2 regions of the Salinicola sp. V024 genome follow, and region 2 is predicted to be linked to the other one. Evidence: predicted binding sites of a transcription regulator. Region 2 holds the regulator's gene; the other holds the start of a gene.
The links. The regulator FNR, encoded in region 2, switches genes on or off when oxygen is low (the NO sensors DNR and NnrR bind a similar motif). The targets are predictions, from matches to a motif close to TTGATNTANATCAA.
Positions count from the first base shown of each region.

Region 1: kdgD (5-dehydro-4-deoxyglucarate dehydratase) is a predicted target of FNR. The motif match lies at 2,464-2,477, and genes of this name have one in related genera.

Region 1 is NZ_JBQXYB010000006.1:219,450-223,786, reverse strand. It holds gene ACUN9V_RS11505 (enolase C-terminal domain-like protein) at 1-1,323, opposite strand, end outside; gene kdgD (5-dehydro-4-deoxyglucarate dehydratase) at 1,445-2,362, opposite strand; gene ACUN9V_RS11495 (amidase) at 2,667-4,151, shown strand; gene ACUN9V_RS11490 (peptidase M14) at 4,163-4,337, opposite strand, start outside.
Region 2 is NZ_JBQXYB010000001.1:107,584-111,920, forward strand. It holds gene ACUN9V_RS00505 (Bug family tripartite tricarboxylate transporter substrate binding protein) at 1-263, opposite strand, end outside; gene fnr (fumarate/nitrate reduction transcriptional regulator Fnr) at 858-1,625, opposite strand; gene ACUN9V_RS00515 (phosphoketolase family protein) at 1,712-4,111, opposite strand; gene ACUN9V_RS00520 (NAD(P)-dependent alcohol dehydrogenase) at 4,234-4,337, opposite strand, start outside.

The DNA of each region.
Region 1 (4,337 bases), on a different contig from region 2:
CAGATACTGCATGGCCATGGCATCGTTGCGGCCGCCAGCCGGCAGACTGCGATAGAGTGCGTTGGCCTGCTCGATCTGTTCCATATCGATTTCGATCCCGAGCCCCGGGGCATCCGTCACAGCGACCTTGCCATCGACGATCTGTGGCGGATTGCGGGTCAGACGAGCGTCGCCCTCCTGCCAGATCCAGTGCGTATCCAGCGCCGTGGTGCGACCGACGGCGGCGGCACCGACCTGAGCGAACATCGCAAGCGAGATATCGAAATGGTTGTTGGAGTGCGAACCCCAGGTCATGCCGTGATCCTGGCACAGCTGAGAGACCCGCACCGCGCCCGAGAGCGTCCAGAAATGCGGGTCGGCCAGCGGAATGTCGACCGAGCGCAGCATCAGCGCATGGGCCATTTCGCGCCAGTTGGTGGCGACCATGTTGGTGGCCACCGGCAACCCGGTGGCGTGACGGAATTCGGCCAGAATTTCGCGACCCGAGAAACCCTGCTCGGCGCCGCACGGATCTTCTGCGTAGGCGATCACGTCGTGCAGGTTCTTGCAGAGCCGGACCGCCTCGTCGAGCGACCAGGCTCCGTTGGGGTCGATGGTCGTACGCGCCTCGGGAAAGGCCTCGTGAAGCGCGGTAACCGCCTCGATCTCCTGCTCGCCCGGGAGTGCGCCGCCCTTCAACTTGAAGTCCTTGAAGCCATAACGGTCGTGGGCCGCCTCGGCGAGTTCAACGATGCGCTGCGGCGTCATCGCCGCCTCGTCGCGCTGGCGATACCAGTCATGGCTGACGCCGTCGGTACTGTGCCGCCCCGTTTCGCGATGATCCGTACCGCGACGATAGCCGAGCGGCGTCGCATGACCATCGCCAATGAAGAACAGATAACCCAGCACCTCGACGCTGTCGCGCCGTTTGCCGTCGCCTAATAGCTCGGCAACGGGCACGTCGAGGAACTTGCCGAACAGATCGAGCAGCGCCGCCTCGAGCGCCGCTACCGCGTTGACACGCAGTTCGAAGGTCCAGGATCCCTTGCCGAAATCCTCGAAATCGGCACCGCGACCGGCGGAATGCAGCGACGCCACCATCGAACGCAGTTTGCCGATGGGCTGGCCGACGACCCGCGAACGGGCCTGTTCGAGTGACTGCTGGATCGTCTCGCCGCCCGGCGCCTCGCCGACGCCGGTATTACCCGCACTATCCTTGAGGATGATCAGGTTGCGGGTGAACCAGGGAGAGTGCGCGCCACCGATGTTGAGCAGCATGCTATCGCGGCCCGCGACCGGGATGACCTGCATTTCCGTGATGGTGGGCGTAGCGTGGCTCGACATGGGGAGTCTCCGTCAAGGCGATGCACGTTCGACGGCCGAAGTGGCGTCAGCGTACATCCCGCCAGCGTGCAGGGCGGCCAAAAAGCCGCCCACAGGATTGGAATAGCCGGGAAGGCCGGTTTTATAGCGCGCCGGCTTTTTCGATCAGTTGCTTGAGCGTCGCTCGCTCTTTCTCGCTGGGCATGGTCAGCGGGGCGCGCACATCGCCTGCCGGGTAACCGACCAGATCGGCGCCGGCCTTGATCAGGCTGACGGCATAGCCTTTCTGGGTATCGCGCAGGGTGACGAACGGCACGAAGAATTCACGCATCGCCTGACGAATGAACTCGCTGTTGCCCTTTCGCAGTTCCTGATAGAACTTCACCGCCATCTCCGGCACGAAGTTGAACACGGCAGAAGAGTAGGTGCTGACACCAATCGCCAGATAGGCTTCGGCGATGATCTCGGCCGTGGGCACGCCGCCGACGTAGGCGAGGCGGTCGCCCAGCGTCTTGATGATGATATTGAGCGCCTGCATGTCGCCCTTGCCGTCCTTCAGACCGACCAGATTCGGGCAGCGGTCGGCCAGGGCCTGGACCGCATCGACGTTGAGATAGCCGTTGGCGCGGTTGTAGTAGATCACGCTGAGATCGGTGGAATCGCAGACGCTGGCGGCGTACTCGACGATGCCGGACTGCGGACATTCGGTGAGATACGGCGGCATCAGCAGAATGCCGTCGGCGCCGGCTTCCTGAGCGGCCTGGCAATGCGCCTTGGCGAGCTCGGCGCTCTGACCGGCGCTGGCGATGATCGGCACGTGGCCACCGATGGTCTCCACGGCGACTTTGACGATTTCGCGATACTCTTCGATCGTCATGTTGAAAAATTCGCCGGTACCGCCAGCCACGAAAAGAGCGGAGACCTCGTACTCCTTCAGCCACAGCAGACGGCGACGATAGCTCTCGACGTCGAACTTGCCGTTGGCGTCGAAATCGGTCACCGGAAACGACAGCAGACCGTCGGTAATGGAGGCTACAACCGCTTGTTTGGAAAAGTTCACCTAGAGTCCCTCGTCGTGGATTAACGTCAATCTGCCATGCAATCGCTCGACCGCCTGATCTACTGGACAGGCAGGAAAAGGCCGGCATTCTGTCAGCCATGTTGTCATACATCATACTGGAAATGCCGTTAGACCTTAGCCGCATTTCGTGTGACGACCGGCCCAAGACCCTGACACTTCTGATGATGGCCGTCTGCCGGGCCGCGGTGAGCCGAACGCGGGCAACCCGGAAAACCGCAGTGGCGTGCCGGCAACGCTACTGCGGTATGCTAATCGACACTCTCTTTTTGCCGGGACCCTGCCGATGTCCAACGCTTCCGACCACACTTCCGCTCAACGGCCACTGGCCGAGATCGTGACCTGGAACGCCACTACGCTGTCGCGGCGCATCCATGATCGATCGGTCTCCTGCCGCGAGGTGATGAGCGCCTATCTCGACCACATCGACGCCGTGAACCCCATCGTCAACGCCATGGTCTCCCGCCGCGAACGTGTCCCGCTGCTCGACGAGGCCGACGCCGCCGATCACGAGCTCGCCGCCGGGCAGTCGCGTGGCTGGATGCACGGCTTCCCCCAGGCGATCAAGGATCTCTCCGACGCCATGGGGCTGCCGACCGTTCAGGGTTCGCCGCTGCTCGTCGGTCAGATTGCCAGCCATGACAGCCTGATGGTCGAGCGCATGCGCGCGGCCGGCGCGATCGTCATCGGCAAGACCAATACGCCGGAATTCGGCCTGGGTTCGCAATCCTACAATCCGCTATTCGGTGCCACCCGTAACGCCTTCGACCTTTCGCGAACCGCTGGCGGGTCCAGCGGTGGCGCGGCGGCGGCGCTCGCCATGCGAATGCTGCCGGTCGCCGACGGCAGCGACATGATGGGCTCGTTGCGAAACCCCGCGGCGTTCAATCACGTGATTGGCTTTCGCCCTTCGTTCGGTCGAGTGCCAGATCTCGCCGCCGATCCGTTCGGTCAGCAGCTTGCCACCAACGGTCCGATGGGCCGCACCGTCGAAGACGTGGCGAGGCTGCTCGACACGCAATCCGGTTTCGATTCGCGCGTACCGCTGTCGCTGGGAGAACCCCTGTTTCCCGAGGGCAGCGATATTGCTGGCGTACTCGAACGCGACGTTCGCGGTGTGAAGATCGGCTGGCTGGGCGACTGGCAAGGCCATCTGGCCATGGAGTCCGGCGTTCTCGCCCTTTGCGAAGCGGCGCTGGCGCACTTCGGCCGACTTGGCTGCGATGTGGAGGAAGTCGATCTGCCCTTTGCCCCCGAAACGCTGTGGGAGAGCTGGACCACGCTGCGCCACTGGGCCGTCGCCGGCAACCTGGGCGCGCACTACGCCAACCCCGACAGCCGCGCCCGGCTGAAACCCGAAGCCCGGTGGGAAGTCGAACGCGGCTTGCGGCTCTCGGCGCAGGACATTCACGCTGCCAACGTGCAGCGTGGCGAGGCCTACCGCGCCTGGAGCGCCCTGTTCGAGCGCTTCGACTATCTCGCCATGCCCAGCGCCCAGGTCTTTCCCTTCGACGTGGAGACACACTGGCCACGCGACATCGCCGGGCACCCGATGGACAGCTACCATCGCTGGATGGAAGTGGTGGTTCCCGCCTCGATGCTCGGGGCGCCGACGATCAGCCTACCGGCGGGACGCAACGACGCAGGCCTACCGATGGGCTTCCAGCTGATCGGCAGGCCCCGCAACGACCGGGGCGTGCTGCAGCTGGCGCGCGCCTTCGAACAGGCCAGTGGCGATCTGGCGATACTGCCGCCCACGCTTGGCATGTAACCGGGCCCGATTCAGGAGGCCAGAAGCTCATCGGGAAGCGCCTGCAGCGCATCGTAAGCCGCCAGCACCGAGGCCCGCTGAGCTGCCACGCCAGCCTGGAAGGCGGGCCCGTAGATCGTTTCGTCGGGATATTCGGTGATCAACGTCATCGGCACCCGGTGACGATCGTCTTCCGAGATCAGACAC
Region 2 (4,337 bases):
ACGGTCTGACCATCGGGGCGGGCCTTCATCAACTGCAGCAGACCGGTGGCCGTCATCCCGCCCTCGACGTTCTCGACGTACATCGACACGGGGAGCGATTCTTCGGCAATGTTGGAAATCTTGCGGACGATGGCATCGGTACCGCCGCCGGCAGCCGCTGGCACGATGACGCGGACATCCCGGCTGGGGTAGTCGGCGTGGGCGGCGCTGACCGCCAACGATGCGAGGCAGACGAATCCGAGGAGTGTCTTCTTGAGTTTCATGGCGTATCCCTTGCTTGATGAGGCTGGTGCGTCGGTTTGCCAAAAGGCGTCGTTATGTCGGGTGGTTGTTCTGAAATTGCTCTTCAGTGAGAGCGCTGGGCAAGCTATCGAACGCGATAGTTCCGGACCCGTGGACCGATCGATCGCTATCTGGCGATCTGGCCGTGACATCGGTATGGCCCGATCGCGACAGCGCTCCCACTGCGTCATCCCGAACTCTGTTTTAGCCTTTTTATTCGTACGATGTAATACAACATTGGTTTGAGAGCTGAGGGCGGGACGCAGTTTTCGCATTCGGTGGGGAGGAAAGTGGTGTCTTCCCGAGCGCGACTGTGGTGCCTCGGAAATCCGATCGACAACAGGAGTTTGCGAGTGGGGGCGGGATGTAGCTGTTATCGAGGGTAGACGTTGGCTTATGCAGGGGCGTCATGATCGGCTTGAGATGCCGCGAACAACGCGATCATCCCGTTCCTTTTCGCACCGAGAGTCAACGCTTTCTTTAGGCGATTCTGAGACTGCGAACGCCGGGAAGTGACCGATGGCTGTGGATGCAAAGGCAGTCCCGGGTGAGGCAGCGATGGCCAGATCCGGCAGTTAGGCGTGTATCTCGCGGCTCAGTTCTGGGCAGATGGGTTTTTCAGCGAGCATACCCAGTTCATCGATATTGGCAATCTCTACCTGACGGCCATGGATGGTCATGAGTTTCTGCTGCTGGAAGCGTTTCAGGAGGCGACTGACGGTTTCCAGGGCAAGACCCAGATGATGCGCTATGTCGGTGCGCGACATCGGGAGGCGATAGCTATGCTGGGAGTATCCCCCGCGTTCAAAGCGCAACGCCAGGTCGATGAAAAAGCTCGCCAGACGTTCTTCGGCGCTTTTGCAGGTCAACAACCGAATCAGGCGCCGATTATCCATCAGTTCTTTGCTCATGTTGCGATAGAGCTGATTTCTCAGTTGGGGAATCCGTTCGGCGAGGGCATCCAGATGATGGAAGGGAATCTCGCACACCGAGGTCCGTTCCAGTGCGACCGCAAATCCCGAGTAGACGTTGTCGTTGATGCTATCCATGCCAACCAGTTCACCGGGTAGATAGAACTGAGCGATCTGCTCTGTCCCGTCTTGGTCCAGGATGATCAGCTTGAGACTACCCGAACGGATGGCGAATACATGACAAAAAGGCTCTCCCTGACTGAACAGACGCTCTCCGCTAACCATTGGCGCACGGCGTTTGATAATGGCATCGAATTGATCCATAGCCCCCATTTCGAGCGCCAATGGCAGACACAAGGCTTTGAGCCGGCATGAATGACAGTTCAGATGGTACTGGCATTCATGTGCTGGCATGTCAAAAGTGCGGGACATGATTCGACCTCTATCATTATCCGTGGATTAACACCATATGCTTGTCAAGGATGATGTACCAGCGGGGAGTGTGTGACCTTTTAATGTCACTGATCTTGATCAGTAGATCGTTCAGGCGACCCCGGCCATGTCCAGTTTGCGATATCCGGTAGATCATCGAAATGCTCACGGATATAACGGTGGTGCCTGTCGAGCATCTCCTCCAAGTGCCTGACGATGCGTGCCCGGCCCACCAGGGAGCTAGGGGCATAGCGCAGAACGTCGCCGCAGAGATGGATGCGACTCAGCCGGTTGAGAACCACCATATCGAACGGCGTCGTGGTCGTCCCTTCTTCTTGATAGCCCCGAACATGAAAGCGTTCGGTACCGGCACGCCCATGCAGCAACTGATGGATGACGCCCGGATACCCATGAAAGGCAAAGACCACGGGCTTGTTGGAGGTAAACAGGTCGATGAACGTGGTTTCACTGGTGCCGTGAGGATGTCGGTCCGGCGGGGGCAGCATCATCAGATCCACGATGTTGACCACACGTATCCGCAGGTCGGGAACGAACTGGTGCAACAGATCCACTGCGGCGAGGGTTTCCTGAGTGGGAATGTCCCCCGCGCAGGCCATCACGACCTCGGGATTGTCCCCGTCCTGACTGCTGGCCCAGGGCCAGATACTGGCCCCACGGGCACAATGCGCGCGGGCTTCGGTGAGATCCAGATACTGTAACTGGGGTTGTTTGTCGATAACGATGGCATTGAGATAGTTGAGACTGTGTAGACAGTGTTCGGCCACCGATAAGAGGCAGTTGGCATCAGGAGGCAGATAAATGCGCACTACCCTGGGCTGTTTGGTCAACAGGTTGTCGATAAAGCCCGGACCCTGGTGACTGAAGCCATTGTGATCATTGCGCCAGCAGGTCGAAGTCAGCAGGTAATTCAGCGATGGAATGGGGGCTCGCCAAGTCACCTCATCCGCGTGTTCTAGCCATTTGGCGTGCTGTGTCGCCATGGAGTCGACAATGGTGGCGAAGGCCTCATAGCTCGCAAACAGACCATGACGGCCGGTCAATACGTAGCCTTCCAGCCAGCCATGGCAGTTGTGCTCGCTGAGCACTTCCATGACACGGCCCTGTGGGGAGACATGATCATCCCCGGGGAGGCTCGTACCGACCAGACAACGATCGCTGGCTTCAAACACGGCCCCCAGACGATTGGAATTGGTTTCGTCGGGGCAAAACAGGCGGAAGCTGTGCGGATTGTCGCGATAGATATCGCGCAGGAATTCTCCCAGCACGCGAGTGGATTCGTGCCGCTCACGAGCACGGTTGGCGTCGTTGACATCGACAGCATAGGCGGCGCCATCGCGTAGCACGAGCGGTACGCTTAGCCGCCCGCCATTGGCATGGGGATTGTCGCCCATGCGTCGCTTGCCCTCGGGCGCCTGTGCGGCGATCTCGGCAGTGGGGCAGCCATGCTCATCGAAAAGATCCTCGGGCCGATAGCTTTCGAGCCACTGCTGGAGCTGTTCGATATGCCCGGGATGCTCACGAAAGCCGGATAACGGTACCTGATGAGCGCGAAAGGTACCCTCGATGGTTTGGCCATCCACCTTGGCAGGACCGGTCCAGCCCTTGGGCGTGCGCATGACAATCATCGGCCATGGCGGCAGTGTATGCATGCCGAGGGTACGAGCGCGTTGCTGGATCCCGCGAATGTCCTCGACCGCCCGCTCCAGAACAGCTGCCAGCCGCTGATGGACGCTCATGGGGTCGTCCCCCTCGACAAAATAGGGGGTGTAGCCGTGACCCTCGAACAGCTTGCGCAGGGTGGCATCGCTTTGCCGTGCCAGGATGGTAGGGCCAGAAATCTTGTAACCATTGAGATGCAGGATCGGTAGTACCGCTCCGTCCCGTTCGGGATTGAGGAAGCGGATGCCCTTCCAGGAACCTTCCAGCGGGGCGGTTTCGGCTTCACCATCACCCACGATGGCCGTGGCGATCAGATCGGGATTATCGAACACGGCGCCGAAGGCATGCATCAGCACGTAGCCCAGCTCCCCCCCTTCATGAATAGAGCCCGGTGTCGGCACACTCACATGGCTGGGAACGCCTCCCGGTGTCGAGAATTGTCGAAACAGCGCTAGCATGCCCGCTTCATCCCGCGGGATGGCGGGATAATACTCACTGTAGCTGCCCTCCAGCCATAGATTGGCGAGCAGCGCCGGTCCGCCATGGCCGGGGCCGGTGAAATAAAGCATGTCGAGATCATGCCATTTGATCAGGCGGTTGAGATGAACATAAATGAGATTGAGCCCCGGAGAGGTGCCCCAGTGCCCGAGCAAGCGCGGTTTGATGTGCTCAAGGCGCAGGGGTTCACGCAATAGAGGATTGGCCTGCAGATAGATCTGCCCCACGGTCAGGTAGTTGGCGGCGCGCCACCAGGCATCGAGATGCCGGAGCTCTACCTCTTCCAGGACTGGCTGAGTGCTTGTCATGACAACCTCATCGGTTCATCCATCGTGGCCCGCGATTGAGCATCCAACCTCAGAAGGTGGCGATCTCGGCGAAGCACGTGGCTACCTGGTGGCGTAGTGAGGGCGGTTTGGCGCCTCAGGCCTCAATTGGGTGTGATCGCGACCTTAAGCACACCGTCTCGCTGATGGCCGAACAGGTCATAGGCTGCGCCGATATCATCCAGCGAGTAACGGTGTGTCACCAATG